Regions from separate parts of the Lactobacillus sp. UMNPBX12 genome, predicted to be linked through region 1. Evidence: predicted binding sites of a transcription regulator. Region 1 holds the regulator's gene; the other holds the start of a gene.
The links. Region 1 encodes NrdR, which represses ribonucleotide reductase genes. Its sites were predicted from a motif close to ACACNATATATNGTGT; they were not measured.
Positions count from the first base shown of each region.

Region 2: nrdJ (ribonucleoside-triphosphate reductase, adenosylcobalamin-dependent) is a predicted target of NrdR. The motif match lies at 8,655-8,670, and genes of this name have one in related genera.

Region 1 covers NZ_PCYY01000026.1:6,078-18,338, reverse strand. Annotated here, with positions in the region: gene CP363_RS09040 (replication initiation and membrane attachment family protein) at 1-1,268, opposite strand, end outside; gene nrdR (transcriptional regulator NrdR) at 1,271-1,738, opposite strand; gene coaE (dephospho-CoA kinase) at 1,741-2,343, opposite strand; gene mutM (DNA-formamidopyrimidine glycosylase) at 2,340-3,170, opposite strand; gene polA (DNA polymerase I) at 3,179-5,842, opposite strand; gene CP363_RS09015 (hypothetical protein) at 6,141-6,545, opposite strand; gene CP363_RS09010 (restriction endonuclease subunit S) at 7,155-8,624, opposite strand; gene CP363_RS09005 (class I SAM-dependent DNA methyltransferase) at 8,624-10,102, opposite strand; gene hsdR (EcoAI/FtnUII family type I restriction enzme subunit R) at 10,116-12,261, opposite strand, start outside.
Region 2 covers NZ_PCYY01000020.1:25,619-37,879, forward strand. Annotated here, with positions in the region: gene CP363_RS08100 (ABC transporter ATP-binding protein) at 1-40, shown strand, start outside; gene CP363_RS08105 (hypothetical protein) at 379-732, shown strand; gene CP363_RS08110 (SLAP domain-containing protein) at 845-1,750, opposite strand; gene CP363_RS08115 (helveticin J family class III bacteriocin) at 1,848-2,789, opposite strand; partial or broken gene CP363_RS08120 (helveticin) at 2,820-3,104, opposite strand; gene CP363_RS08125 (SLC45 family MFS transporter) at 3,169-4,503, opposite strand; gene CP363_RS08130 (hypothetical protein) at 4,687-4,869, shown strand; gene CP363_RS08135 (SGNH/GDSL hydrolase family protein) at 4,903-5,475, opposite strand; gene CP363_RS08140 (AI-2E family transporter) at 5,475-6,509, opposite strand; gene CP363_RS08145 (oligopeptide ABC transporter substrate-binding protein) at 6,706-8,466, shown strand; gene nrdJ (ribonucleoside-triphosphate reductase, adenosylcobalamin-dependent) at 8,742-10,973, shown strand; gene CP363_RS08155 (DUF4430 domain-containing protein) at 11,003-11,392, shown strand; gene CP363_RS08160 (DUF4430 domain-containing protein) at 11,411-11,794, shown strand; gene CP363_RS08165 (ECF transporter S component) at 11,796-12,261, shown strand, end outside.

The DNA.
Region 1 (12,261 bases):
TTTTTCTTGCTCCAATCGGTACCTTTTTCGACTCGCTTATTTTGTCGATATGACTGTCGATTTTTCTTTTTAAGAATATCGGCTTTACGCTTCTTCACATATTCAAGAGCTTGTACCCCAGTACTAATACCACCTTGCAGCCAATCATTAGCTATTCGATAAGCACGATTAGAAGTTACAACAGTATCGTAGGTCAAACAGGTATGAATCAATATATTAATCAAATCTTCCGGCAAGCCATACTGCGTGTGTAGCTGATTAATAATATAGTTTTCGCCTGGAGCTACAATTCCACCCTTTTCAGTTTTTAATTTGTATAAAAATTCAGATGGAGAATTTTCATTAGCTTCGAGTAACAGTTTTCTATCATTAGCATCCAAACCTTTGATAGTCGCAATAGCGCGCTTTTTGCCTTCTTCAATTTGTTTTTGAATGTTTTCCCTAGTATGCAATCGTTTATAATTTTCTGCTATGGTATTACTAATTTCATGCATGTTTAACTTATGTGTACCATGCAAACAGGGAACAGTCTCATCCACAAATTCCTGTTCCGATAAATTATATGTCTGTATTAAGCCCCGAATTTGGTTCTTTTTAATTTCTACTTCTTGAGCTGGAATTTGATAGACATTATATTGATCTTTAATCAGATCCCAATCAATTGGATCCTGGGCATTAATTTCAGCAGTTTCTACCTCAGGCGCTTTATTTTCCTGCGCAGCTTCTACTACCTCATTAGATGGATTAATTGCTTCATCCCCTGGCAAGCGAAAAACATCAAAAAAGTTGGCTGAGACATCGCGCGCATTCTTGATTGGCTTTTCACGCAGTTTTGCTTCCTTAGCAAAAGCATGACTCAAGTCATGAAAAGTTGGGCTGCCAACTTTTTCTTTCAACAAACTTGCTAGCAGTGGTGTTGCAAAAAATTTGTCTGCACTAGGAACCTGTAATAACTTAAAAACAATGATATTATTGAAGACATTATCCGCTAAAAAAGTTTGCACTAAACCTACGGCTTCCAGTTTATGCAAAGAATGAAACATATCTTTTAAACTACAATCAAGTTGCTCCTGTAGTGAATAAATTCCCTTTGCATCAGAAACAATACCATATGGATCATAGTCATTGATCAAAGTCTGATACAAGGCAATTGCCACCGCGCCAACCAAAGGCTGATACAGTTTAATCAAGATTTTCTCATTCTCTGGAAAAAGGGTAATCTTGTTGGCTACATAATAAAGATGCTTAGGATCAGACGTTGCAAACATGACTAATTACCCTTTCCTTTTTTGGCCATCATATCTTCCATTGTCTTCATAAAGCTAGACATATCCTTGAACTCACGGTAAATTGAAGCAAAGCGAATATAAGCTACGTCATCCAAATTAGCCAAATCATCCATGACATACTGACCAATCTTCTTAGATGAAATTTCACTAACGCCTTGTTTTCTTATCTTATTTTCGACACGATCAACCAATTGCTCAAATTGTTCACTACTGATTGGCCGTTTTTGTCCGGCTGCCATTACTCCGTGCAAAATTTTCTTTCGACTGAATGGTTCACGGGTACCATCATTTTTTACTACCAACAAAGGAGCGGTTTCCACTCGTTCAAAAGTAGTAAAGCGAAAACCACAATTTTCACATTCTCTGCGCCGTCTAATAGCCCGGTTTTCATCACTAGGCCGCGAATCAATAACGCGAGAAGCATTTTGATGACAATTTGGACATTCCATAGCTATCCCTCTTCTCTAATCTTTACCAATAATTGTGCTAGTTTATTCTCTAGTTCTTTTATTGTACCAGTATTTTCAATCACAAAATCAGCCATTTTTTCTTTTTCAGCTAATGGCATCTGACTATTAATCCGCATTCTTGCTTCCTCGTCAGATAGATTATTACGCTTTTTTAAACGTTCAATCTGTAATTGCTCAGGAAGGGTAATCACTAAAACTCCATTAGCTACATGTTTTTTATCCAATCCCGCTTCAAAATACACTGGTGCATCTAAAATAACAAGAGCAAAATTCTGATATTCTTTTATCTTTGCTACTGTTTTATCGAAAATTAACGGATGCGTCAACTGATTTAATTCAGACAAGGCTCTTTTATTATTAAAAACTAATTGCCCTAATTTTTTACGATTTATTGTTTGGTCTGAATTTAAATATTCTACCCCAAAATGATCTTTAATCGCTTGCCAAGATGCATTGCCGGGTTTCATCAGTTCGTGGGCAATTTGATCACAGTCAATAATCGGAATGTTTTTCTTTTTAAAAAAATCATCAGCAGTACTTTTACCGGTGGCAATTCCACCTGTTAATGCTAAGACATAACTCATTTATAAATCACCTGACAATGAGGACAAAAAGTGGTTCCCCGACCATTAACCTTAATTTTTTCAAATTTAGTACCACAAACTGGGCAGGGCTCACCTACATGACCGTAAACTTGCAATTTACTTTGAAAGCCACCAACTTGTCCATTCGCATTCAAAAAGGAATGAACTGTAGTACCTTGCAGCTTAATTGCTTCGGCAATAATTTTATTAATCTGATCATGTAATTCAGATACTTTTTCCACAGGAATTTTATTGGCCTGACTTAAAGGATGAATCTTGGTTCGCCAAAGAACCTCATCAACATAAATATTACCTAGACCAGCTACTACTGATTGATCAAGCAAAGTGTTTTTGATATTTTTCTTCTTACGCTTTAAGCCATTGATTAAATATTCTGAAGTAAATTTAGAACTATTTGGTTCTACTCCAAGCTTACCAATCCCTGTAGTTTGTCTTTCGGTGCCAGTTAAAATTAGCTGCATCCGCCCAAATTTGCGCACATCATTATACCGCAACGCTGTTCCATCAGTAAAAACAAACTCAACGTGATCGTGTTTATCCTTAGGCGCATCAGACGCAGTTAAATGATACTTTCCTTCCATTCGCAAATGAGAAACAATCGTTAAATTATCACTCAAGCGAATAAGCAAATACTTGGCGTAGCGATCAATATCGATAATCTTTTTACCAGGCAATTCAGATAAAAATTTTTCATGATCAGTCGCCACAATTTTTGGATACCACAAAATCACTTTTTTAATAGTTTTTCCCTTAACTAAAGGAAGCAGTGTTCTTCGAACTGTTTCAACTTCAGGCATTTCAGGCATTTTATCACCTACTTTGCATCATACCAATTGTGTCCCCAGCCAGAATCAGCAATTAGTGGCACATCCAACTTAACAGCTGATTGCATTACTTCAGGCACAATCTTTTTAATTGTTTCTAGCTCATCTTTTGGTACATCAAAAATCAATTCATCGTGTACCTGCACTACCATTTTAGTCTTCAAATGTAGTTCATCTAACTTCTTTTGCATGTTAATCATTGCAATTTTAATAATATCGGCAGCTGAACCTTGAATTGGTGAATTAATAGCAGTTCTTTCAGCAAAGGCACGCACGGTGTATTTCTTAGCATGAATATCTGGCAAGTATCTGCGACGGTGCATGATTGTTTCGGCATAGCCTTTGTCACGCGCTTCTTGTACAGCTTTATTCATGTAATCCTTGATTTGAGGATATTGTTCGAAGTAGTTGTCGATAAATTCTTGAGCACGTTTTCTAGAAATGCCTAAGTTCTTGGACAAACCGTAATCGGAAATACCATAAACGATACCGAAGTTAACAGCCTTAGCGTGACGACGCATCAGCGGCGTTACTTGATCTGGTGAATCCAAGTGGAAAATCTTCATCGCGGTATGTGAGTGAATATCATAACCGGTCTTGAAGGCTTCTTGCATGTTTTGATCGCCCGAAACGTGAGCTAAAACACGAAGTTCAACTTGTGAGTAGTCGCAAGAGAAAATGTAGCCGTCTGGTTCACTTGGCACGAAGGCCTTTCTGATTTGCTTTCCTTCTTCGGTGCGGGTAGGGATGTTCTGCAAGTTAGGATCCACACTAGAAAGTCGACCAGTTGCAGTCAAAGTCTGCAAGTAACGCGTGTGAACACGGCCATCTGGTTGAATGACGTCAAGCAGACCCTTTACATAGGTAGATTGAATCTTGGCAATTTGACGATAGTCCAAAATTTCGCTAACGATTGGGCTTTGCGTCTTCAATTGATCAAGTACTTCAACTGAAGTTGAATAACCAGTCTTGGTCTTCTTGATGACTGGCAAACCAAGCTTTTCAAACAAAATGTGACCTAATTGCTTAGGTGAATTCAAATTGAACTTTTCACCTGCTTGACTGTAAATCTTGTCTTCGAGTTCCTTCAATTTAACGGCAAATTCATTTTGCAACTGAAGCAAAGTGCTGGCTTCAACCTTCATCCCGTTCATTTCCATTCTGGCTAAAACGCGAGCAGTTGGGATTTCGATTGTGTCAAACAAAGCATCCTGTTCGTGTTCTTTAAGCTTTTTAAGAAGCTCCGGCTTAAGTTTTTCAATGGCGTTGACCTTGGAAGCTAAGTGGTTGAACAATTCATCGTCATCATCGGGAATATGTTCACTCTTACCTTTGCCGTAGACTTCAAGCTCGGTCTTAACGGAATAATCCCCATAAAGATGGGCAATTTCACCAAGATCATTAGAGTTGTTTTCATTATTGATCAAGTAGGATGCCAAAAGCATGTCGTAATCAAGACCGTGAGTGTGAATGCCCAAACGATGTGCAGCAACCATTGTTCTCTTTAGGTCAAAGACATTCTTCTTAATCTTTTCGTCTTCTAAGATGTGCTTGATATTATCTTCTTCAAGCAATTCCACGTCTCTTGAAACGTAGATTTTGTCATTGAGCTTCAAACTGAAGCCAACAAAAGGAGCTAGGTGATAGTTAGCACCGAGCATTTCTAGATAAAATTCAACAGTGTCTTTTTCAGTAGCTTTGACATCTTTAACATTGTTATCATTTAAAACGGTGTATTCAACTTTTTCAACATCTGCACTACCTTGACCAGCACCTGAAGCATTAAGTTCTGCCAAAAACTTGCGGAAGTTCATCTTTTCGTAGAATTGACGCAGTTTCTCATAATCAACTGGTTGACGTTTTACATCATCAATATCGAGTGTAACTGGTGAATCACGGTCAATAGTAGCAAGTTTTTTAGCTAAAAAGGCCTTGTCTTTATCACGAATTAAACGTTCCTTACGCTTAGATTTCTTCATTTGATCAATATGATCGTAAAGATTTTCTACTGAACCATATTCTTGAATTAAATTAGAAGCTGTCTTAGGACCAATACCTTCGACACCTGGGTAGTTATCAGAGTTATCACCCATTAAGGCCTTCATGTCGATGAATTCGGTTGGAGTAACACCATTAACTTCCTTCATGTGTTCTGGTGTATAAGCTTCAAGTTGAGAAACACCAGATTTAGTTACTTCGACAGTCGTCTTGTCGGACGCAAGTTGGGTCAAGTCGCGGTCACCAGTTACGATCGTGGTTGTGAACCCGGCCTTTTCACCCTTCGCAGCAAAAGTACCAATGATGTCGTCTGCTTCGTAATTCTTTAATTCATAAGTTTTAATGCCTAAATCATGCAGCATTTCTTGAATATAAGGCATTTGTTCGAGCAACTCTTCTGGAGTTTTCGCACGTCCACCCTTATATTCACCATACATTTTTGTTCTAAAAGTGACTTTTCCTGCATCAAAAGCTACCAATACGTGGGTCGGATCAACGTCTTTTAAAAGGACATCGAGCATGTTCTTAAAAGCGTAAATGGCATTGGTATGCAGGCCGTCTGGACTCTTGAAAGATTCTAGTTGACGATAAAGAGCGTAAAAGGCTCTGAAAGCTACAGAGTTACCATCGATTAGAAGTAATTTTTTATCTGCCATTTTATTCCCCTTTTATAAAAATTGTTCTCTATACTTACTTATCTATTTTACCAGTTTCAAGGGTAATCTTTTAATAGGAAGTTTAATGTAAAAGAAAAAAGCTCCACTTTTATGGAGCCTTTAAATATTAACCTTTCTGATTAGCCTACAATTAGCTTTAAAAGGAATAACAGAAAGCATATATTGATTTCAATCCACGCACTCATATAAATGCGACCATAATTTTAAAAATTGTTTTAACAACAATCTTAAAATTAGATTCTTAATTATTATATCAGATCAAATATAAACTTTTAGCTTAAAATTTAGTTGACGTTATAGTTCTATCAGAAATTTTACTAAAGTCTTTTTTTATTTCTAGCATTAAGTCTTTTCTTTTTTGATTATTCTCAGTGGCAAAACCCAATGTAGATCTTTTCGTAATATCACGCAATAAACTTTTCACCTCAACTGAAAGCATCGTTTTATTTTCAATTAAGTATTTATACATATTTACTATATCGGATAATGCTTGATCACTTATTTCACTATTCTTCAACTCTCCCAGAATTATATCTAACTTAGATAATTCATCATACAAAAAAGCATCTTCTAGTTTTTCACTATTTAAAATCTCACTTATAGTAATGAAAATTTTTATTTCGTTATTATATCCCTTCTTAAAACGTGAATCCTGTAGTAAATTCTTAACATTATAAGTCACATAATAAGATTGTTTATCTGTATTTCTAAATAATGTTCTTTTAATAGCCTTAAATCCGACCGTTAAGGTATTTATATTTTTTATTTCATCGGGATCAGTAACGATAATTGGTAAATTAAACTTAGTATATGAATTAGCTTTAAATACTCCATATTGTTCTGTACACGCAAAAAAGGACGATTTCCACTAAGGAATCGCCTTTTTTATTGTAAATATATTTATTTGTAATTCTCTTGAGTTAGATAAAAAATGGACGTCGTGAAGACTTTAAGCCATTGTTTATTGTATTTACATTCCTCTTGGATTAGATAAAGAAACAGCTTTTGCAAACAGCCTGTTTTTATCAGGATCTATTTACATTTCTCATGAGTTAAATAAAGATTTAAAACAAAACGTTTGTTTTCTACTCATAAAATCATATCAAAAGATATCAACTAAGAATAGTAGTTACAAGTAGAAATTTATCAATCTTATTTTTGATGTTTTTTATTAAAATCTCTAATAAATTGTTTTAACTCATCATCGGGTTTAAACTCACCACTCAATTTATATCTAGTGAATATTGGCATGATGTTAGCTCCATCTTCTAGTTAAACTTTTTTGATTAATTTATTTAGATAAATTGCTTATTGAACTTTGAAGTTCCTCAACTTTTTCTACAATTCGTTTTTGTTCTTCTAATGGTGGAAGTGGTACTACCATTTTTGCTAAAAAAGTCGTTCCTACACGTGGCATTTTCATACCATACATAGAATCATTAACCAAATTAACGAAGTATGGTGAAAGCATAGCATATCTTAAATACTGTGGAACTAAAGTACTTAAATCAACTACATTAATTGGCAGCATTTCTGTGGTTGTAAAACCACTAGTTTGAGCTATTTCAACTTTTCGGAGATATGGTCTTAATTTACCATATAAAACTGCATTCTTATTGAAAGAGTATTTATTACTTTTATAAATATCAGTAGATTTCCTTCTTACAATTTCTGAAAAACCACCACCATTTTTTCGTACATCTTTCATATCTACAACCCATGAGTTATCAGGAATAGATGATCCTTTTATAGAGTTAAAATTCCCATATGTAGTAATTTGTTTTAATCTTACCCATTCCCAGCTATCAGGAATATCAAACGGCTTTTCATCATCAGTAATTGCAGGTAACTTCTTGCTCTTCTTAATCTTTCCTTCTTTGACTAATTCGGCTTTTTCATTTTCAATCTTCTTGATTAATTCACTGGCTGGTTCATCACTAGGATTTTGTTTAACCAGCTTACCTTCCATGGCATACTGCAAGACAGATTGCTTTAATTTATCTTCAAATTCATTATCGATCTTTTGAAGACGATTATATGATTCAGCATATTCATCCACCAAAGGCATTAATTTTTCAATTTTTGCTACAATACGTTTTTGTTCTTCTAATGGTGGTAAAAGAACCAGTATCTGCTTTAGATTAGAAGCTTTGATTCCTTTTACAGTAGTTCCTGTAGAACTTTGACGTAATTCTTCTTGAAAAAAAGGAGATTGCATTTGAAATGCAAAGAAACTATTATTCTGCTTTTCAAAATATTTTTGCAACGTAATTAATCTCTGAGCTGTCGCAATAGGTTCATTAAAATCATTAACAGCCACTAATCCCATAGGAGCTTCAGTAGTAATAAAAATATCGTTCTTATGAATAAATCCTCTAGTACTACGTTCCTTATATTCCTCAGCACTTATAAACTCTTCTGGATCTAATTTTATATAACCATTTCTAACATTTTTGGCTGTAATTAGTCTAATTCCTGATGAAATCTTATGAGGGGTTTTTCCACGATAATCTACAAAATTATATATATCCCCTAGTCTTACCCATTCCCAGTTATCTGGAACATCAAAGTACTTTTCATCATCTGTAATTTTAGGTAATTTCTTGCTCTTATTAATGTTGCCTTCTTTAACTAACTTTGCTTTTTCATTCTCAATTTTCTTAAGCAATTCACTAGCTGGCTCTTCATTAGGATTTTGCTTAACTAACTTTCCTTCCATGGCATACTGCAAAATTGAAGCTTTTAATTGTTCAGGAGTCATTAGTCATCCTCCTCAAGCAATTGCTTAATAATGGATAATTGTTTATCAATCTTAGCGTTTAATTCCTTACGCTCTTTTTGATATTTATCCATCAATTCAAATGGTGGTAAAACTTCTTCAGTTTCTGTTGGAAAACCACACAAATCAAAATTGTAATTATTCTTAGCTAATTCTTCAGGAGTATAAGCCTTAGACTTGTAGTTACCATCTTCATCCTGAATTTCATGACGGTCATTCCACCATTCACGTACAGGATCAAAATGTTCCAACTTCATTGGGCGCGTCTTAGAGAAGTGCTTGTAACCCTTAGGCATATCTAAACGATAGAACCAAGTCTCTTTAGTAGACCAAGTTTTATCGAAGAACAAAATATTAGTTGCAATTGAAGTATATGGACTAAAAATACTACCTGGCAGACGAATAATAGTATGAAGATTAAAGTCTTTGAGCATACGCTTCTTGATGTTAAGTTTTGCACCATCATTACCAAACAAAAAACCATCTGGCAAAATCACACCAACTTTACCATTGTCCTTAATACGGTACATGATCAGGGCTAAGAACAAGTCAGCAGTTTCACTACTTTGCAAGTCCGTAGGGAAGTTTTGCTTGATTATAGGCAGTTCAGATCCACCAAATGGCGGATTCATCATAATCAGATCAAACTTATCTTTGTCAGTATATTCAGTAACACGCTTTTCGAGCGAGTTCCCGTGAACAATATCTGGATTATCAACATCATGAAGAAGCAAGTTGGTTACGGCTAAAATATAAGGTTGACCTTTCTTTTCAATACCGAAAACTGCCTTATTGTACAATTCTCTATCTTCAACACTATGAACTTGTTTGTTCAAGATATTCAAAGCACTAACAAGGAAGCCACCAGTACCACAAGCCAAATCAGCAATTCTTTGCCCTAATTTAGGCTTCAAAGTTTCTGCGATAAAGTCAGTCAATGCACGTGGAGTGTAGAATTCACCAGAACTACCAGCACTTTGAAGTTCTTTCAAGATACTTTCATAGATATCACCAAATAAGTGACGATCCTTAGGGTCAGTGAAGTCAACTTCATTAACTACGTTAACTACTTGGCGCAATAAAACACCATTCTTCATGTAGTTGTTAGCATCAATAAAAGCATCTTTTACAATGGCCTTGCTAATAGGAGTTTCATTAGTTACAGTGATGTTCTTCAACGTAGGCAATAATTTATTGTTAACAAAGTCTAGTAATTCATCACTAGTTAAAGCTTTACCATCTTTATTGTCTTCAGCCCATTTACGCCAGTGCATCCCTTCCGGAATAATTGATTCATAATCATCTTGATCAATCTCCCAAATTTGTTCTCTATCATCGTAAACTTTCAAGAATAAGATCCAAGACAATTGTTCAATTCTCTGCGCATCACCATTGATACCTGGATCATTACGCATGATATCTCTTATTCTCTTAACAAACTGAGTAGTTGTACCTGCCATTTAATAAAACTCCCTAACTGTAGATTTTTTCTTTAATTTCTTTAATAGTGTTTTCGTAATTCTTTTTACCACCAAAGGTCAAAATAATCTTAACGGCACCACCGTATTTTTCAAATTCAGGTAAACTCAATACCTTATTACTTTCCAAATCAGTAATTCCATCATCTTTATATTTTTCTAGTAAAGCATCAAGAATCTCCCTAGCAGCACCTTGGTATTTATCAAGAATACCCGACTTTTTAACATTCTTAATTCTCTCTGACTTAGTCAGTGGTTTTTGATTGTATGCAAGATGAATCATGAGATCAAATGGATCCATATCCTTGATACCTTTTTGCTTGATGATTTCCTTATAGAGAATGCCATGCTTTTCCATCTCATCAAGCAGCACTTGTTTCTTATCAGCTTTATTCCAAGCTTGAAGGAAATTATCCAATGTAGCATATGCACCAAGAATATTCTTCTTAGTGTAGTCAACCAGAGAAGTGGTGATTAGGTTACCATGTTCATCTAAGAATTGAGTTTCAGCATTTGAAACCTTTACATTACGATTTACTTCATATTTTTGCTTAGCAGAATCTGATACACCAGAATGATGAGATTTGTGAGAGCTTGTGCCTTTATTACCATCAATTATCTCAATTGGTTCACCATCAAATGCTGGATCAGCAAATAACCTTGATACACCACGGAAATCAATAATAGTGAAGTAACTCTTACCATGATCAGTATCTAATCGAGTACCACGACCGATGATCTGCTTAAATTCTGTCATGGAATTAATGTTTGAATCTAGCACAATTGTTTTACAAGTCTTTACGTTAACACCAGTAGTTAACAATTTTGAAGTTGTAACTATTGTTGGAACTTTACTTGTAACATCTTCAAAGTTATCTAATTGTGCTTTACCTGTATTATCATCACCAGTAATTCTCATAACGTAACGTGAATCTTGAGCAACTAAATCGGTATTTTCATTCACGAAAGCCTGACGCATTCTTTCAGCATGCTCAATGTCTTCACAAAAGACAATAGTTTTATCCCAACGTCGATCGTTGTCCTTCATATATTTGCTTACATATTTAGCAACCATTTCGGTACGTTCATCAATGACTAGACTTTTATCAAAGTCACGTGTTGTATATAACTTCTTGTCAAACTCGCGACCATGTTTATCTCTTTCGCCTTTAAATGGTCGGAAGCCATTAATATCCACATTGAAGTTAACTCTGATAACTTTATATGGGGCTAAGAAACCATCTTCAATACCTTGTTTAAGTGAATATGTGTAAACTGGATCGCCAAAGTATTGAATATTTGAAGCTTCTTTATCATTCTTAGGAGTAGCAGTCATACCTAAATGAGTTACATTAGGACCATCAAAGTAATCCAAGATCTTGCGCCATTGGCTATCAGCTTTAGCCGAACCACGGTGAGCTTCGTCGATTACAACTAAATCAAAGAAGTCAGGCTTAAGTTGTCTAAATGGTTCATGTCCCACATCTTCATCTCTCCCTGCTAATTGTTGGTAAAGAGCAAATTGAATTGGATATGCGCTATCCATATGTCCATCTTGAACTTTAGTTATTTTGTCACTTAATGGACTAAAGTCGTTTAGCCTTGCTTGATCCACTAAAATATTACGATCAGCCAAATAAAGGACTCTATGCTTAATCCCAGCCTTTAGTAAACGATAGACTATTTGAAAAGCAGTGTAGGTTTTACCTGTACCAGTAGCCATAACCAATAAGGCACGACGATCACCATTGGCAATATTTTCTACCACACGGTTAATAGCATTTTGTTGGTAATAACGTGGTGAATAAGTATCTCTGGATGAATAATATGGTTCATTAATTGCTTTTATTTCTTTGTCAGATAGTTTCTTTTCTTTGACATATCTCTTCCAAAGCTCTTCTTTAGTTGGAAATTCATCAAGAGCTAAAGTTCTTTCTTTGCCTGTTAACATGTCATGCTCAACAAATGCATCCCCATTGGAAGAATAAGCAAATGGAACTTGTAAATCTCTGGCATATCCCATACCTTGCTGCAACCCTGCACTTGGTAATGCATGCTTCTTTCTATCCTTGGCTTCAATCACTGCGATTGGATAATTAGGCTTGTATAAGAGTAAGTAGTCTACTTTCTTACCATTTCCA
Region 2 (12,261 bases), on a different contig from region 1:
CCTAACTGAGGAGGATATTCTGCAATACTTCACAGATTAGAACGTTATTTTAGGATTATAAGTTAAGAGTGAACGACAGCTATAATATGAACACTGTGAATTTGCGGATTTTCTTATTATAATAAGAGCCGAGGTCATCGTTAAGGGACTTATACCAAAAATCTCCGCAGTTATTCAAAATGAATAGCTGTTTTTTTCTGCCCTTTTTACGAAATTCCGTAAAACGTTATTCTAGCAACATTTACCCAGCAAAAATATTTTTCTAAAAAATGTGCTTTTTTCCTTGTATTATATAACGTACGTTATATAATAAGAATTGTAAGGAATGAGGAACGAGAAGTTCCAGTAGATAAGTGATTAGAATTAGAGGTATTCATTATGTTATCAAAGAAAATGGTTAAGGTTGTTTCAGTTGTTGTTGCTTCAATGGGTTTAATGAGCGTTGGTGCTTCAGTTAGTCAAGCTGCTAGTTTTGAAGCTCCTAAGCTTGGAACTGCACAAGTTATGCCAACCGATCCTTCAATCAAGAAGGGTGACAAGATTTTTGTTACTGTTAAAGACACCAAAAATCAAAAAGTTAACGTTTTGAATGCTCAAGGTCACAAAACTACTCAAAAAGTTTCTATGGGTTCAACCTACACTGCCAAAGATGTCAAAAAGGCTGATGGCAAGAAGATCGTTAAGATCAACAAGAGCCAATGGTTGAACATTAAGGATGTTGTAAAAGACTAATTCTTCTAGATCAAAAAATAAACAATTTACTAATGAATATCCAAAAAGAGAACCCTGCTCAACGGAACAGGATTCTCTTTTTTGCTTGGTTTAATATTTTAAGCAATAATGTTTATTTCTTTTGTGCAGCTGCCTCAGCTTCTGCATCAGTATTTGATGGGGTTAATTCAGGGCCAGCTGTAACCTTAACAGCTTCTGCACTAATATATCCATCTCTAGTCTGCTCCCATGGATCACTAGAAACAATGTGATAAAACAGCTCAGCTTTATTGTCAGTCGAAACCCAAATGTATTTCAGGTTATCTACTTTCCAACTATCTGGCATATATCCCACAGTAACCTTTGATCTAATTGTACCATCTGCTTGTCTAATATAAGTATTCTTAAGTAAATTCACATATGTAGTTTTGTTTTCTTTTGCTTCTTTAGTTAAAAACTGTAAATCTATTCTAGGTTTGTTTACATCTAGAGAATACAAAAACTTATTTTTGGAAACCTGATAAAAACCAGGCATATCGGCTACTTGTGGCTTAAGATTCAAAAGCGCAGTTACTTTAAATTTGCTACCTTTTTTCACTTTATTCTTAGTAGCATTCCCATTAGCATTATAGAAAACAGTATTCTTTTTAGTTACAACATATCCTGAAGTAGCTATCAATTCTGAATTATTGATCTTACCAACATTAGCCACTTTAATAAATTTACCTTTTACCGTAGTGTAATAAGCTTGGCCTTTAATTAAAATATACGGCAGCCAATATCTTTGATAATTGTAAATAGTGTAATATTTTTTATTTTTACTCAGTTTTTGTATCTTTCCTTTAACTGATACACTTTCATCTTTTAATAGTTTTTTCGAATCTTTAACTCTACTCCCTTTTTTATTATAAAGATATGTATTATGATTCAACGTTACTTCAGTGGTGTTTTCTTTAGAATCTGCGTGAACAACAAAATTTGTTAGAGAGAACAATATTCCCCCTAAAGTCATTATTGTTCCCAATTTTAATACTTTCATAGTATGTCCCTTCGTTTTTTTGATTGCTAATATGATTATTATATTACGTAATCATCAAAATAGCGAAGGAAAAAACCTCCGCCATTCAATTCAATATTTACCATTTAACTCGAAAAATCTGATTACCAATAGTTCCTACACCATTTTTATTGTGATATGCAACAGTAAGATATAGGTCATTATTGCCAATTACTTGAATTCCTTCAAGTTCAGTTGGATATCCTGCAAAATTTTGATTAAGACGTGTATCACCTGTTAAATCAAGGGTATTCAATGCTCCTGGTTGCTCCCAACTAAACTTTACAATTTTTCTTTTATTGCTATCAGCATGTGTAGGATCATATTGACTAGAAACATAAACATTCAAGTCATCATCAATATCATATCCTTGAATTGAACCAATCCTACCTACAAAATTATCAATATCAATAACTTCGCCAGCTTGACATTGCTTTAGTTCAGACACAGTGACATTACCACCTGGATTACCATTCAACAACGCATTCACCTTAGGTAATTCATATAAACCAAAGTGTCCGCTATTATCAGTCCATACCGTTGCAATCATCAAATATTTATAGTTAGGCGAAACTGCTGCTTCTACTCTTTTAATATGCTTTCCATGCCAATCACCATTAGTAATTTCAACCAGATTAGAAATTCTAGCCATTTGAGTATTATTAGATACGCGACCAGAATTATATTTAACACGAGCGATCTGAGTAGTCCAACGATCATCATTAGGCTTAGTCCCAATAAACCAGCTCCCATCGCCGGTGGGGCCTGCATACTCCCAGGTTTGGGTATGACCACCAGCTGCATATTTATTTTTGCCAGCTTTGATTTCTGCTCCAGTTCTGCCAACTAGTGTTAGTCCAGGTGTAGGAGAACTAATACTTGCCCCGTTCTTTGCCCGACTAACATAAGTATTATTCTTATACATTTGCAAAACGTAAGTGTAGGTATGTCCAATATTTGCCTTTTGCACTACTCTAGCAAATGGTGCATACAAACGACTCTTTAAACTAATATCAACCATAATAAAACCTCCGAAAAAATTTAAAAATTACTACTTATCCTGAGTTTGCTCATTCATCTGCTTAGCTACTTCCGCAAAGATGTCCTGTACTTCCTGCCTGTTTAGCTTGAAGCCTTTTGCATCAAGACTATTCACTACTGCATTGCCAACACGATTAATCTTTTGCTCGTCAGAAAGATTTTCCTTATCGTATAAGCGTACATAGCTTTTCATCAAGCTATCTGCAGTATCACGGAATCGCTCTAAGCGCTTGTTCTTGAAATGAACCCTGCTCAAGATGCCAATACCTACTACGCTAACTACCCATAAAGCAAGAAAACAAAAAACACACTACATGCATAATTGCACATTGTAGTGTGTTTTTTAATGAGAAGATATTCTATTTTACGTAGGTTTCCTTAATTGCTAAAACTGATAAAGCGCCTAAGAAGCCTGAAATACCAGTAATCAACATCATTGCCGGCATGGAGTTACCCACCATTGGGAAAATCATGAAGCTGAGCAATGATGCCACAATTTGAGGTAAACAAATTGAACAATTGAATAAACCTAAGTAAGTTCCCATGTGCCTACCTGATAAGGCATTAGATACCATCGTCAATGGATAAGTATTCATACCAGCCCAACCGATGCCAATTAAAATGAAGGATAGAATTAAAAGCCCCTGAGAATGAATCAAGAAGATTGAAGTATATCCTACTCCACCTAGTAGCAAACTGATACCGTAACCTAGCTTGTGGTGATTATTTGGAACCTTCGCTAAAACATATGACCAAACTACTGCCGCAATTGATTGTACAGCAGTTAAAACACCAAACCAGTTACCAGCAATCTGGTAGCCTGCAGAGGAGGCATTGGTCGTATTCCAAACATTTTGTGCAATAGCACCAGTAGCGTAAGTTGATAAATATTGGAAAGAAATCCAGCAGAAGAACTGAACTAATGACACTTGCCAGAAGACTTTTGGCGCCTTCTTAAGCAGTTCAATCCAACCACCGCCTTCTTGATTATCAGATTCTTTAATTCCATGATAACGAGCGTAGGTTTCTGGATCATATTCATGTACTCTGAATATCGTGAACAATGATGTAATGACTAAAACGGCAGCACCAACATAAAATGAAATAATTACTGATTGTGGTACCACACCCTTTTTAGCTGTATTAGCAACACCCAAACTAGTTAATAAGAACGGGAAAAATGCGGCAATAACAGCACCAAAGTTGGACAACATGCTTTGAATCCCATAGGCATATGACTTTTGTTCATCATTGACCATGTCACCAATCATCATTTTAAATGGTTGCATTGCCATGTTCGATGCCACGTCTAATATCGCGATTGCAACAGCACCAAATATTAGAGCCTCAATTGAACCATAGCCTAGACCAAAACTACCAACATTTGGTAACAAAATCATAGTAATTACGGCAAAGATCATACCGACTAATAAATATGGCAAACGCCGTCCAATCTTAGGAATCCAAGTTCGATCGGATAATGATCCAATTCCAGGTTGCACTACCAATCCAGCTAACGGCGGTAAAATAAAGAACCAGCCTAATTTTGTCGGATCAGCACCCAATGTTTGGAAGATTCGACTCATCTGTGATGTTTCCAAAGTAAAGGCGATTTGCACACCCAAATACCCCAAACTAATCATCCAAATTGTCGTACTAGCTAGCGTAGGTAACCCAGTTTTTTTCTCCTCCATTTATTTTTCCTCTCGTTTCTTAAATCGCTTTCAATAGTTAAAATATAGCGGTTACAGAAAGAGCTTTCAATATGATTTATCTTGTTACCGGTAACTAAATTTTTCTAAAGCATTAATCTTCCTACTATTCTATTCGTCCAATTTGGTAGTAAAATACTCTCATAGATTTATGGAGGTATTAATATGCTTTCTTTATTATTAACATTACTCTTACTCTGGCTATTCTTTAAATTAGGAATTGGCCTCATTAAAGTTATCGGCTTTTTACTAGTCGTAGGAATTATGTTTTTCTTTTTTGCCTATTTGCTCATTCCGTTCTTGGCCATTGCGCTAGCTGGAAGCTTGCTTTGGGCAACATTAAAATAGCGAAAAATAAAGGACCGCAAATTGCGGTCCTTTTTACATTTGTTTCAAATTTTCAGCGATTAGTTTTCCTAAAATCTCATAGCCACGATCACCAAAATGAAGTCCATCGTTTTTTACTCCTTGACAAATCTCGCTTAAATCGCCAGTATCCCGCATAGCTTGTGCCAGATCTGCATAACGAAAATGATACTCATGTGCTACTTCTTTCACGATCTGAGCATATTCCGCTACTAACGTATTATTCCGTACACGTTGCTTAGTTTCATCAACAGCTGGCGGCGAAACAAGCAGAACATGTGGTGGGTAATATTGACAAACTATTGCCGAGGAAATAATTTCCATATTTTGCTTAAATTGCCTTGCTGGCACTTGTTTGTGCATAGCCAAATCATTGGTTCCCAGTAAGATCACCAAATTATCGCACTGCTTTACGCTTAGTACTAATTCATTTAATTTGGCAAAAAATGCCCCAGAATTAATTCCCGAAACAGCCGTATTTTCTAGTTCAATCTTAGGCAAAAGCTGTTGTAAATTCCAATTAAGGTGCGGTTCATTTTTTCCTTCCTGGCGTGCAATAATGCTATCACCTGTCAAAAGTACTCTCATTATTTATTCGCTTTCTTTTTACTTTTCTTTGCCGATTTAATCCCTAAGACATCAAGCAAGAAAGTGAAGATCGGCACACCGACAATCAGGCCCCAAGTACCCCAGAAGTGTTCAGCTACTAACAAAACTAAAAAAGTATAAAAGATCGGTAATTCGGTCTTGCTAGCCATAAATTTGGGATTCAACACATAGGCCTCAATTGCATGAATAATCATGATCATAATGAAGATATAAATCACATAACGAATGCCACCAACAGAATAGCCGATAATATTTAATGGAATTAAAGAAATGATCACACCAGCTACTGGCACTAAACTTAAAATAAAGACCATTAAGCCTAAGGCAATAATTTGCGGCATATGCATAAATGCCAGACCAATCATCGTCAAGGCCGTATTACAAATGGCAATAAAGAATTGCGCCTCTAAAACAACACCAAAAGTATTGGTAAACTTTTTACCAAAATAGCGAATATCCTCAAAAAGCCATTTAAAGTAACCACTTTTAACAAATAACTTTGAAAATTCAATCATTCTATCTAATTCAATCGTATAGAAGAAACTTAAAATCAAGGACATAAAGGTAGCAATTGTTAAACTACCAAAATTGGTCACCGTATGCAGAGCAAAAGTTCCAACTCGTTTTGCCTGCGTAACAATCTCACCTTTACTGATATAACGCGTTACATGGCTGGCTAAGCGCGATGATTCATTTGATTCATAAAACGCCATCACTGACTTTACCATTTTAGATATTTGGCCAACTAACATGGGCAAATAAATGGTAACCACGAAATAAAGCAGCGCCAAGATAATTAGATATGTTACCGCAACAATTAGACCTGTTGGTATTTTAGGAAAATACCGCTGCACTAGATGAATTAAATGCACGATCACATAAGTAAAAATAAAAGTTAATAATACTGTGTTCATCATTGCTCGTATTTCATAAAGGCAGGCAATAATTAATAGCAGTACCACAAATCGACGTAATGGAATATTATTTTTAAATTTTTTCCAGGCTGTATCCATATTTTCCTCCAACATAAAAAGCTGTTATTTCCTTATTCTATGCCTAATTAGCCAAGAAAGAAAACTAATCTTAGCTTCAAAAATAATTTAAAAATAATATTTTTCACATTTTTATTAATTTTTCTATTGCTTTTTTCATTTTAATATCATAGAATAAAACTAAAATATTTTTAATTTATTTGGAGGTGCTTTTTGAATGAGTAAAGCAAAACGATATTTTGGTGCATTAGCACTTGTTTCTGGGGCAGCTTTAAGTTTAGTTGCCTGTGGTAATAATAAGAATGCCAAGACTAATGATGCGGCAGATACACATCACAAGTTCAGTCAAACTGTTCCTGTGAAAAGTGTTAAAAAAGGTGGGACCTTAAATTACGCTATCGAGTCAGATAGTCCCTTCACTGGTATTTTCTTGCCAGAATTATCTGATACTGATACCGACTCCCAAGTTGCAGAACCAGGACAAGAAGGGTTATTCTCAGTCAACGATCAATACAAGATTAACAATAAAGGTGCTGCTACCTTTAAGCTTGACCGTAAAGCCAAGACCGTAACTATCGAGGTTAAGAAGGGTGTTAAGTGGTCAGACGGCAAGCAAGTTAATGCTAAAGACGTGGAATACGCTTATGAAATTATTGCTAATAAAGACTCCAAGTCACAACGTTATACCGATTCTCTTGCCGACATTGTTGGTTTAGCAGAATATCACGAAGGCAAGAGCAAGAAGATTTCTGGTATTGAGATGCCTGATGGCGAAAATGGCCGCAAGGTCGTAATTCACTTTAAACAAATGAAGCCTGGTATGCTTCAATCAGGTAACGGTTACTTCTGGGAATACGCTGAACCTTACCATTACTTAAAGGACGTACCATTCTCCAAGTTGATGTCTAGTGACAAGGTTAGAAAACAACCACTCTTCTACGGCCCATTCCGCGTAAGCAAGCTTGTTCGTGGTCAATCTGTCACTTGGGAACGTAACCCGCATTACTGGCGTGGTACACCAAACTTGGAAAAGGTATCCATGACAGTCATCGGTACCAACTCAGTTACTCAAGCCATCAAGAGTCACAAGTTCGACGTAGCTGGTGTCGTTAATACCCAATGGGAAGATGTTAAGAATGCCACTGACACTAACTTTATCGGCAAAGTGCCTCTATCTTATAGCTACTTAGGCTTTAAGGTAGGTAAATGGGACAAAAAGGCTGGCAAAAACGTTGAAAACAAGAATTCTAAGATGAATAATCCATCATTACGTAAAGCTATGGCTTATGCAATGAACGTTGATGCAGTCGCTAAACGTTACTACCACGGCTTGGCCTTCCGCGTTAACACTTTGATCCCTGAACAATTTGGTGATTATACTGACAAGTCAATCAAGGGTTACCCATACAACTTGAAGAAGGCTAACGAATTATTGGATAAAGCCGGCTACAAGAAGAAGGGTGAATACAGAGTTCAACCTAACGGCAAGAAGTTAGTAATTAACTTGGCTGTTAGAAACAACTCAACTACCGCTGAACCTGTTTGGAGAAACTACATCCAACAATGGAAGAAAGTTGGTTTGGATGTTAAATTTGTCGGCGGCCGTCTAATGGAATTCAACAACTGGGTACAAGCTGTCGAATCTGACGATCCAAGAATCGACGTCTTCGAAGGTGGTTGGTCACTTTCAAGTGAACCATCCCCTAACGACCTTTACAATGAAGCTGCACCATACAACTTTGCTCGTTTCGTTTCACCTAAGCAAACTAAGCTTTTGGCTGATATCGACTCAGAGAAGGCCTTCAATCCTACTTACCGTGCTAATGCCTTCAAGAAGTGGCAAAAGTGGATGTATGATGAAGCATACGTTGTGCCAACTACCAACCAATACTCAGTCACTGCTGTTAACAAGAAGGTCACTGGCTGGTCACTTAAGCCTAGTGCCAACACTTGGTTCACTGCAGGTTTCGTAAAATAATTTCTTGAACAATCCTTTTTCTATATTTTCTATAACAAATAAAATTTACTTTTTAACCCCTATCAATTAATCTCAAAATATTCAGTAGCAAATTTGTTGCTGAATATTTTTTTATTTTTCTCAACCCCTATTACTAACCTAAATTGTAGAATGCAAGTCCCTTTTATGTGAAAAATTTTTAATATATAACACAACATATTGTGGTATACTCATAAATGTATTCATAGATAATGTGTTTTTGTGAAACAATAGTAACTTTTAGGAGTGAGTTTTTTATGCCTACCACAAGAATTAAGCTGGATCCTGACTTTATCGATTCAGTGAAACAAGAAGTTAAACCTCATTGGGGAGAATTAGGTTGGGTTACCTACAAGAGAACTTATGCCCGCTGGCTTCCTGACCAAAATAGAGCTGAGAATTGGGATGAAACTGTCAAACGAGTTATTGAAGGTAATATTAACCTTGATCCGCGCTTGCATGATAATCCTTCTGCAGAAGTAATTACGGAGTTAACTAATGAAGCACAAAAACTATTTCGTTTAGTCTATGGCTTAGCTGCTACTCCGTCTGGTCGTAATCTTTGGATTTCAGGTACTGATTATCAAAAGCGGAACGGTGATTCCTTAAATAACTGCTGGTTCATTGCAATTCGCCCACAAAAATACGGCGATAGCCACATTGCGCCTGCTTATCTTAATCCTGAGCAAAAAGCCGTTTCAATGCCTTTCTCCTTCTTATTTGACCAATTAATGAAGGGCGGCGGTGTTGGTTTTTCAGTGGTCAACGAAAATATCGCTCAAATTCCTTCCGTCGACAATAAAGTGGATTTAGCCGTAATCATCGACAAAAAGAGTCCATCTTACGAGGCATCCCTCAAGGTCGGTGCCATCGACAAAGACGAATGGGAAAAGCAAAGTGTACCTGACGACACAATTTATTACAAACTGCCTGACACCCGTGAAGGTTGGGTCTTAGCTAATGCCCGTTTAATCGACATGCACTTTAACGCCACTAATCCAGACCACAAAATCAAATTAGCACTCGATATCTCTGACATTCGTCCATATGGTGCTAAGATCCATGGCTTCGGTGGTACGGCTTCAGGCCCAATGCCTTTAGTTGAGATGCTTATTGATATCAACAACGTTATCAATGCTCGCGTTAATAGTAAGCTTACTGCCGTTGACGGCACTGATATTTGTAACTTGATTGGTAAAACAGTTGTTGCAGGCAATGTCCGTCGCTCTGCTGAACTTGCTCTTGGCTCTAGCGATAATCAAGACTTTATTAAGATGAAGCAAGATAAGGAAAAACTTTATCATCACCGCTGGGCTTCTAACAACAGTGTCGCAATTAACTCTAAATTTAATAATTATGGCCCAATTGCTGACGGAATTTTGCATAACGGTGAACCAGGAATCGTCAATCTTGATCTTTCACGCAATTATGGCAGAATCGTTGATGGTTATCAGGCCGGCATTGACGACAGCGTTGAAGGCACCAACCCTTGTGGTGAGATTTCTCTAGCTAATGGTGAACCATGTAATTTGTTTGAGGTCTTCCCTTATGTAGCGGAACAAGAAGGCTGGGACCTCAAGGAAGCCTTTGGCTTAGCTGCTCGCTACACCAAGCGAGTTACCTTCAGTCCCTATGATTGGGAAATTTCACGCGAAATCATCCATAAAAATCGCCGAATCGGGGTTTCAATGTCAGGAATTCAAGACTGGCTTTTAAATGATCTCGGTCACAGAGTTGTAACTGGCTTTGAGGATGCAGTCGATCAAGAAAATGGGCAAAAGATCAAGAAGCCAATCTATGACCCTCAAGCGGTTAAGATGGTTGACAGCCTTTACCAAGCTGTAGTTGACGCAGACAAGACCTACAGCAAGGAATTAGGCTGCAATGAATCAATTAAGCACACCACAGTTAAACCTTCAGGTACGGTAGCGAAATTGGCTGGAGTCAGCGAAGGAATGCACTTCCACTATGCTGGTTACTTGATTCAACGGATTCGTTTCCAAGCTAGCGACCCACTTTTGCCAGCTTTAAAAGAATGTGGCTACCACACTGAACCAGATATTTACACACCAAATACAATCTGTGTTGAATTTCCACTTCGTGCAGCTCACGCCGACAGCAAAAACTTTGCCTCAGCCGGCACTGTTTCCATCGCGGAACAATTTGCGACACAAGCATTTTTGCAAACTTATTGGTCCGACAATGCTGTTAGTTGTACCGTTACTTTCCAAAGCGATGAAAGTGATCAAATTGCCCCACTACTTTACCAATATCGCCATATTATTAAGTCAACTTCACTTCTTCCTTATTACGGTGGCTCACTTAAACAAGCTCCGAAGGAACCAATTGACAAGCAGACTTACGAGGCTAGAGCCGCATTGATTACTGATGATGTTGAAAAAGTTTTTGCTAAGCAAAATGATGATCAAAAAGGACTAGAGCTAGTCGACCAATCAGATTGTGCTGGTGGCGCCTGCCCAATTAAATAAATTTATTTGGAGGAATGGAATTGAAGAGTATGAGTAAACGTAAAATTAATCTATTTTTTGCAATTATTACTTTCTTTACGTTAGCCTTAACTGCATGCTCAAATAATAATTCAGCTACTAAAAAAAGCACAACTAACCAAATTTCGGTTAATTACACTTTAAAAGAAGGTAAAAAAACCTTTGATAAGAAAACCGTAAAAGTTCCTAAAAAAGCTAAAGTAATTGCTGGTTTAAAAAAGGCCTGGAAAGTTAAGGAAACCAAAGGCTTTATCACTGCAATTGACGGCAAAACTCAAAATCCTAAGAAAAAGATTTATTGGACCTACACAATTAACAATAAGTTTGCCTCTAAAGGCGCTAATGAACAAACTGTTAATAACAAAGATAAAGTTAAATTTACTTTAGCTAAAATGAAATAATCATAAGGAGAAAAACAAATGACTAAAACAAAATTATTAAGCTTAACTACTACCGGTGCCGTATTTGTTAGCCTACTTTTCACTGGCGTTGCACCAACCAGCAACGTCCAAGCTGCTTCTTACATTAAAGTTCATTACACCTTAAAGAAGGGCAACAAGGCTTTCTCACACAAGAGTTTTAAGGTTAAGAAAAATGCTAAAGTGATCACCGGTTTGAAAAAAGGTTGGCACGTTAAAAGCACTAATGGCTTTGTTACTAGTATTGCTGGCAGAAGCCAAAATAAGAGTAAGAATATCTACTGGACTTACACCATTAACGGCAAGTATGCTTCTAAAGGAGCATACCAACAACCATTGCATAGAAACGACCGTGTTGTCTGGAAGCTAGCCGGGATCAAGTAAAATGCTTACCAAAGAAAGAGTTCAGATTCGATCTTTAGCACTCCTAGCGATTTTGGTTGCTATGTGTGTAACACTCAGAATTTTTAAAATCATCGATATCCCTAACGTACAGCCCGTAACTGATATGATTATGATTGTGACCCTAACAATGGGTGCTGGCTTTGGCTTTGCCCTATCCGCATTGACCATGATCTTGTCCAATATTTATCTAGGCTTTGGAATTTGGACTATCCCCCAGATTATGGCTTATGTTGGTTGTGTTTTAGTAGTAATCCTACTTGACAAAACCACCCCACTAAAGCAACACTTCTGGATGCAAGTTATCGTAGCTACCCTTCTGGGTTACGTATATGGCTTGTTAATCAATTTCGGCATGTCAATTTGGGGTGGCTGGTCATCCTTTTTAGGTTATGTTGCGGGAAGTTTCTTATTTGATACTTACCATTGTCTGGGCAATTTTGGTTTCT